Geminicoccus roseus DSM 18922: one gene and its partner. The protein of the gene in region 1 interacts with the protein of each later gene in a pairwise test. Links are inferred from orthologs where the notes say so. Each region holds a gene or a part of one and is shown on either strand. Other genes may lie near its edges. The genes, in order: eno and rpe.

Region 1 (3,284 bases):
GGTCGGACCCGGCCTTTCGTCCTGATCGCCGGGCCGTGCGCCATCGAGAGCCGCGACCACGTCATGTTCATGGCGGACGCCTTGGTCCAGCTCACCACGCGGCTGGACATCCCGTTCGTGTTCAAGTCGAGCTTCGACAAGGCGAACCGCACCAGCGGCAGCGCCGCGCGCGGGGTGGGCATGGCGAAGGGCCTGGAGATCCTGGCCGAGGTGAAGGCGCGCCATGGCTGCCCGGTGCTGACCGACGTGCATGAGAGCCACCAGTGCGCCCCGGTGGCCGAGGTGGCCGACATCCTGCAGATCCCGGCCTTCCTGTCCCGGCAGACCGATCTTCTGGTGGCCGCTGCCGCCACCGGGGCGGTGGTCAACGTCAAGAAGGGCCAGTTCCTGGCGCCCTGGGACATGGCGAACGTCGCGAAGAAGCTGGAGGAGTCCGGCTCGTCGCGGATCCTGCTTACCGACCGCGGCACCTCGTTCGGCTACAACACCCTGGTCACCGATTTCCGCGGCCTGCACTACCTGGACGCCACCGGGTGGCCGGTCGTGTTCGATGCGACCCATTCCGTGCAGCAGCCGGGCGGGCTCGGAGGGGCCTCCGGCGGCCAGCGCATGTTCGTCCCGCTCCTGGCCCGTGCCGCCGTGGCGCTGGGCGTGGCCTCGGTATTCATCGAGAGCCACGACCGCCCTGACCAGGCGCTCTCCGACGGTCCCAACCAGGTGCCGCTCGACCGGATGGAGGAGGTGCTGGCCGACCTCGCCACGTTCGACCGGATGGCCAAGCGGCATCCGCTTCCCAAGCTCGCCTAACTAGGGGGAATACTCGGTCATGTACGACACCGACATCGTGGGGCTGCACGCCCGCCAGATCCTGGACAGTCGCGGCAACCCGACGGTCGAGGTCGACGTGACCCTGTCCGCCGGCATTGTCGGCCGCGCCGCGGTCCCCTCGGGCGCCTCGACCGGCTCGCGCGAGGCGATCGAGCTGCGCGACGGCGACAAGAGCCGCTGGCTGGGCAAGGGCGTCGGCAAGGCGGTCGACGCGGTGAACGGCGAGATCGCCGACGCCATCCTGGGCATGGACGCCTCGGACCAGCTGGGGATCGACCGGGCGCTGATCGAGCTGGATGGCAGCGAGGCGAAGAGCCGGCTTGGCGCCAACGCCCTGCTGGGCGTCAGCATGGCGGTCGCCAAGGCGGCGTCCGAGCAGCTGGGCCTGCCGCTCTACCGCTATGTCGGCGGCACCTCGGCGCGGGTCCTGCCGGTGCCGATGATGAACGTGATCAATGGCGGCGCCCATGCCGACAATCCGATCGACATCCAGGAGTTCATGATCATGCCGGTGGGCGCCCCCTCGTTCGCCGAGGGGCTGCGCATGGGTGCGGAAGTCTTCCACGCGCTGAAGAAGGCGCTGAAGGATGCCGGCCACAACACCAATGTCGGCGACGAAGGCGGCTTCGCCCCGAACCTGGAGAGCGCCGAGGCGGCGATGGCCTTCCTCGAGAAGGCGGTGACGGCGGCCGGCTACAAGGTCGGCGATGACATCGTGTTCGCGCTGGACTGCGCCGCCTCCGAGTTCTTCGCCGACGGCGTCTACGACATGGCAGGCGAGGGCAAGAAGGTCGACAGCGCCGGGATGGTCGACTTCCTGGAAGGACTGGTCGGCAAGTTCCCGATCGTCTCGATCGAGGACGGCATGGGCGAGGCCGACTGGGACGGCTGGAAGCTCCTCACGGACCGGATCGGGTCCAAGGTCCAGATCGTCGGCGACGACCTGTTCGTGACCAATCCGAAGATCCTGCGGGAGGGCATCGAGAAGGGCATCGCCAACGCGATCCTGATCAAGGTCAACCAGATCGGCACGCTGTCGGAGACCCTGGACGCGGTGGAGACCGCCAAGGTCGCCAGCTACCGCTCGGTGATGTCGCATCGATCGGGCGAGACGGAGGACGCGACCATCGCCGACCTGGCGGTGGCGACCAATTGCGGGCAGATCAAGACAGGATCGCTGTCCCGCTCCGACCGGCTGGCGAAGTACAACCAACTCCTGCGGATTGAGGAGCAGCTGGGTGACCTTGCGATCTATCCGGGCCGCCGGGCGCTCGCCCGAACCTGAGACCTAGTTCGCGCCAGACGAGAGCAGCGGAAAGGCCCGGCAACGACAAGGTTGCCGGGCCTTTTTGCGTGCTCGATACGCTCATGGCGAGCGCTCCCGTCCTGCAGTTGCGGCTCATCGAGATATATCACCGGAAAACGTAAAAGTTTCTGCGCAGCGAGGGGTTCACATCAGTACAATAATTCGAGATATTTCTATGGCCCATGACGTCCTGATCCTCATCTGCATTGGATTTTGAAGCCTTACTCATATGTCATGAAACAAACATCCATTTTTTCTACTGCGAATGGCTGATTAATACGCCGTCACAATTCGTCTCGCCTCCCTGGAACTAGTTTACCGCTTCACAGCTGCGTGTCAGATCATCGGACGGATCGAGTGCCTAATCGTCCTGCCTGCGGATCCTGAGGTCTCTCACCTCGGTATGATCCCTGCGATGCGGCGGCGACGTTGGTTTCGATCACAACCTGCAATTGTCCTGGGGGGGACATCATGCGCAGCCGTTTTGCTGCCGTACTGGCGGCCGCTGGAATCGTGCTCGGTTCATTGGTGGCGATGGCGCCTGCCGATGCCGTGGCCAAAGACAAGCCGATCTACGATGGCTTCCGTTACTACAAGAAGCCCAGCCTGAAGGGCTGCGGCCTCAGCACCATCAAGATCTTCTATGAAGGCGAGCTTTTCGGCGGAGCCAGCAAGTCCAAGCCGAACGTCAAGCAGCTCAAGAACGTCATCGTTCCGCAGATTCTGAAGAAGAAGTGGGACTACGTCGTCATCGACATTGAGCAGTGGGATCCCGTCAAGGAGATGGACAAGCTCATCCTCGCGATGAAGACCATCCGCGATGGTGTGCGCGCCAAAGGCGGTAAGTCCAAGCTTGGCTACTACATGATGCTGCCGGAGAAGAACTGGTACGCTCCGGTTCAGAACAGCTCCAGCCGCATGAAGAGCTGGAAGAAGAACAACGACAAGCTGGCCCGTCTGGCCAAGGAAGTCGACGTTATCTTCCCGTCGCTCTACGCGATGTTCGACAGCAAGAGCGACTGGGTCAAGTACGCCAAGGGCACCATCAAGGAGGCCCGTCAGTACGGAAAGCCGGTGATCCCGTTCATCTGGCCGCAGATCCATGACTGGAACAAGGACGACGGCCAGAAGTACATGTCGGCCAGCTTCT
Region 2 (3,277 bases), 3.9 Mb from region 1 along the record:
CTCGCCGGCGACCAGATGGGCGTTCGGGGTGTCCGGGCCGGCCCGGGTCAGCACCGCCTCGAACAGGCCGGGCGGCAGCACGTCGATCAGGTCGATGTTGGAGGTGAACTCGCGGTGCTCCTTCTTGGCGACCGCGCCGGACACGAAGATGCCGAGATGGCCGGTCTCGTCGTGCACGCTGTAGACGATGGTCTGGTCGTGGGCGCGGATATCGTCGACATCCCGGTACAGTTCCAGGATCCAGCCGAGCGCCTGCGGCGGCGGCGTGATGTCGTCGCCCTTCGAGCAGAACACCACGATCGGCCCCTTCACGTTGCGCAGGTCGATCCGGGTCCCGTCGTTGGCGCGGATCCCGCCCGAGACCAGGCGGTTGCCGACGAACAGCTCGTCGGCGATCCACTGCATCTCCTGGGCACCCAGGAGCGCATGGCCGCCCCACCAGCGCTCGAACTCGAGGTAGCGGGGCGCCTCGGTGTCGATCCGCGACCAGAGCCGGTACTGCTTGGTCCAGAAGGTGTTGGCCGGGTTCATGTTCTCGAAGTTGGACACCAGCCAGCCGCCGTCGAACGTGCCGGCACCCAGGTCGCCGGCCATCGCGGTGAGCCAGGTGCCCCCCGCCAGCCCGCCCGTATAGCGCATCGGCGCGTGGCCGTGGGTTCCCTGCCAGTAGGCCAAGGGCGCGCCTGCCAGGAGCAGCGGCCCGAACGCCGCCGGCCGGGCCGCGGCCGCCATCGCCACGGCCCAGCCGGCCTGGCAGTTGCCGATCACCAGGGGCGCGCCCTCGGCGTCCGGGTGTCGCCCGGCCACCTCGGCCACGAACGCCGCCAGCGCGTCGACCACGTCCAGGACGGTCTGCCCCTCCACGGGCTCGGTCAGGAAGCCGACGAAGTAGCAGGGATGGCCCGAGGCCAGCGCCACGCCGATCTCGCTGTCCGGCTTGAAGCCGCCAATGCCCGGCCCGTGCCCGGCCCGCGGGTCGATCACCACGATCGGCCGCTTCTGCGGGTCGGTGGGCGTGGCCGCGGCCGGCAGGATCCGGATCAGGCCGTAATTGACCGGGCGCTCCAGCCGGCGCCCGTCCCGGACCGGCTCGAACGGGAAATGGAGCACATGCGGCGCCTTCTTCGCCATGTGCTCCTGGTACTCCCTGCTGCGCTCGCGGAGCGTGTCGAAGAACAGGATCGTGCGCTGGGTGGCGTCGATCAGATAGTCGACCGCCGGGTTTCCGCTCGGTGGCAGGGCATTCGCCAAGGCTGAGGCTCCGGGCTGGTGAGGAGTCCGGACGTGCTAGACGTCCAAGGTGACGACGATGTTCGTGCCTGAAGGAAAGGCGCCCATGTCAGGCGGCCGGGCGAAGGGCGGCGATCGCCTTAGCATAGTCGGGCGCACGGAAGATCGACGAGCCGGCGACCAGGACGTCCGCGCCGGCGGCGATCGCCTTGGGCGCCGTCTGCGGATCGATGCCGCCATCCACCTCGATCCGGATCGGCCGCCCGCCGACCAGCGCCCGCACCTGGCGGATCTTGTCGGCGGCATAGGGGATGAACTTCTGCCCGCCGAAGCCCGGGTTGACGCTGAGGATCAGGACCAGGTCCAGATGGTCCAGGACATGCTCCAGCACGCCGACCGGGGTGGCCGGGTTCAGGGCCACGCCCGCTCCCTTGCCGAGCGCGGTGATCGCGCCGAGCGAGCGGTCCAGATGCGGCCCGGCCTCGGCATGGACCGTGATCCGGTCGGCACCCGCCTTGGCCACCGGCTCGATCCACTGGTCGACCGGGGCGCACATCAGATGGGCGTCGAACAGCAGCCGCGAATGCTTGCGCAGCGCCCCGATCACATCGGCGCCAAAGCTCAGGTTCGGCACGAAATGGCCGTCCATGACGTCCAGGTGCAGCCAGTCCGCACCCGCCCCCTCGACCGCCTTCACCTCCTCGCCCAGCCGCGCATAGTCCGCGGCCAGGATCGACGGCGCGATCAGAATCTCGTCCCTCATGCCGAACCCACCTCGCATCCTCCAGTCTCGATCGCGGCGATGCCTGCGCCGCGATCCTCGCCAGGCCTTCCGACCATCGTCCGTTCTCCACGGCCTGCGCCGGGCGGGCCGGACGGTCGCCGGGCCGCCGCGGCGCCGTGCCCACCATCTGGGCATCCCCGGGGGAAACTGGTCAAGTCGGGCGGCCCTGGCCAGGAACAGGCCGGCCAGGGCAGGGTTGCCGCGAGCGCGCCTGCGGTGTCCATGGCGCTGCCGGCGGCAGAGTGGTAACCGGGAGTGGGCCTGCCAGCCGCTGGCGTGCGAATTGCTGGAACCCTGCCCGGGTGGCGAACTCCTCCCCCAAGCGGTTCGGACGATATTGACGGACCGGTGGAGGTCCGCCACCTCGGGCGACTTGTCCGGTCCTGTACGGAAAGCGACGACACGTGACGGCTCAGATCATTCCGGTCCAGACCTTCGACCTCGTGGTGTTCGGGGGCACGGGCGACCTGGCGCTGCGCAAGCTGCTGCCCGGTCTCTACCAGCGCTGCCGCGACCGCCAGATGCCCTCCGAGGCGAGGGTCTGCGGTCTTTCCCGCCGCGAGATGAGCGACGACGAGTTCCGCGAGCTGGTGCGGGGCGCGCTGAACGACCACGTCAATGCCGACGATCTGGTCCCTGAGGACGTGGAACGCTTCCTCGGCCGCCTCAGCTACATCTCGCTCGACGCCACCGGCTCCAAGGGCTGGCCGGACCTGTGCTCCTTCCTGGCCTGCTGCGCCGACCGGATCCGGGTGTTCTACCTTGCCACCTCGCCCGAGCTGTTCGGCCCGGTCTGCGCCAAGCTCGGCGACCAGGGCCTAGTCACCCCGCAGACCCGGGTGGTGATCGAGAAGCCGATCGGCAAGGACCTGGCCTCGGCCAAGGCGGTCAACGAGGCGGTGGGCGCGGTGTTCGAGGAGCGGCAGATCTTCCGCATCGACCACTATCTGGGCAAGGAGACTGTCCAGAACCTGATGGCGCTGCGCTTCGCCAACGCGCTGTTCGAGCCGATCTGGAACCGCGCCGCCATCGACCATGTCCAGATCACCGTCGCGGAGACGGTGGGGGTCGGCAATCGCGCCGACTATTACGACCATAGCGGTGCTCTGCGCGACATGGTCCAGAACCACATGCTGCAGCTCTTGTGCCTGGTGGCGATGGAGCCGCCCTCGGCGATGGACGCCAATTCGCTGCGCGACGAGAAGCTGAAGGTGCTGAGCGCCCTGAAGCCGATCCGGCCCGGGCGCGTCGAGCAGGTCACCG

The links.
Region 2: the proteins of eno (region 1) and rpe interact in binary tests that used the Escherichia coli proteins (3 or more experiments, as listed by UniProt). The link is inferred for Geminicoccus roseus DSM 18922 from one-to-one orthologs.

The regions. Positions count from the first base shown.
Region 1 is NZ_KE386572.1:4,885,787-4,889,070, reverse strand. What follows is about bases 1-2,969. They hold eno (phosphopyruvate hydratase), read left to right. Parts: upstream 1-826; coding sequence 827-2,113; downstream 2,114-2,969. Other genes in these bases: GEMRO_RS0124060 (hypothetical protein), read left to right, coding at 2,606-2,969; kdsA (3-deoxy-8-phosphooctulonate synthase), read left to right, coding at 1-807. Also shown: more of GEMRO_RS0124060, read left to right, coding at 2,970-3,284. UniProt on the Escherichia coli protein: Catalyzes the reversible conversion of 2-phosphoglycerate (2-PG) into phosphoenolpyruvate (PEP). It is essential for the degradation of carbohydrates via glycolysis.
Region 2 is NZ_KE386572.1:977,868-981,144, forward strand. Bases 167-3,128 are described here. They hold rpe (ribulose-phosphate 3-epimerase), read right to left. Parts: upstream 1,994-3,128; coding sequence 1,340-1,993; downstream 167-1,339. Other genes in these bases: GEMRO_RS27895 (DUF3141 domain-containing protein), read right to left, coding at 167-1,251; zwf (glucose-6-phosphate dehydrogenase), read left to right, coding at 2,419-3,128. Also shown: more of GEMRO_RS27895, read right to left, coding at 1-166; more of zwf, read left to right, coding at 3,129-3,277. UniProt on the Escherichia coli protein: Catalyzes the reversible epimerization of D-ribulose 5-phosphate to D-xylulose 5-phosphate.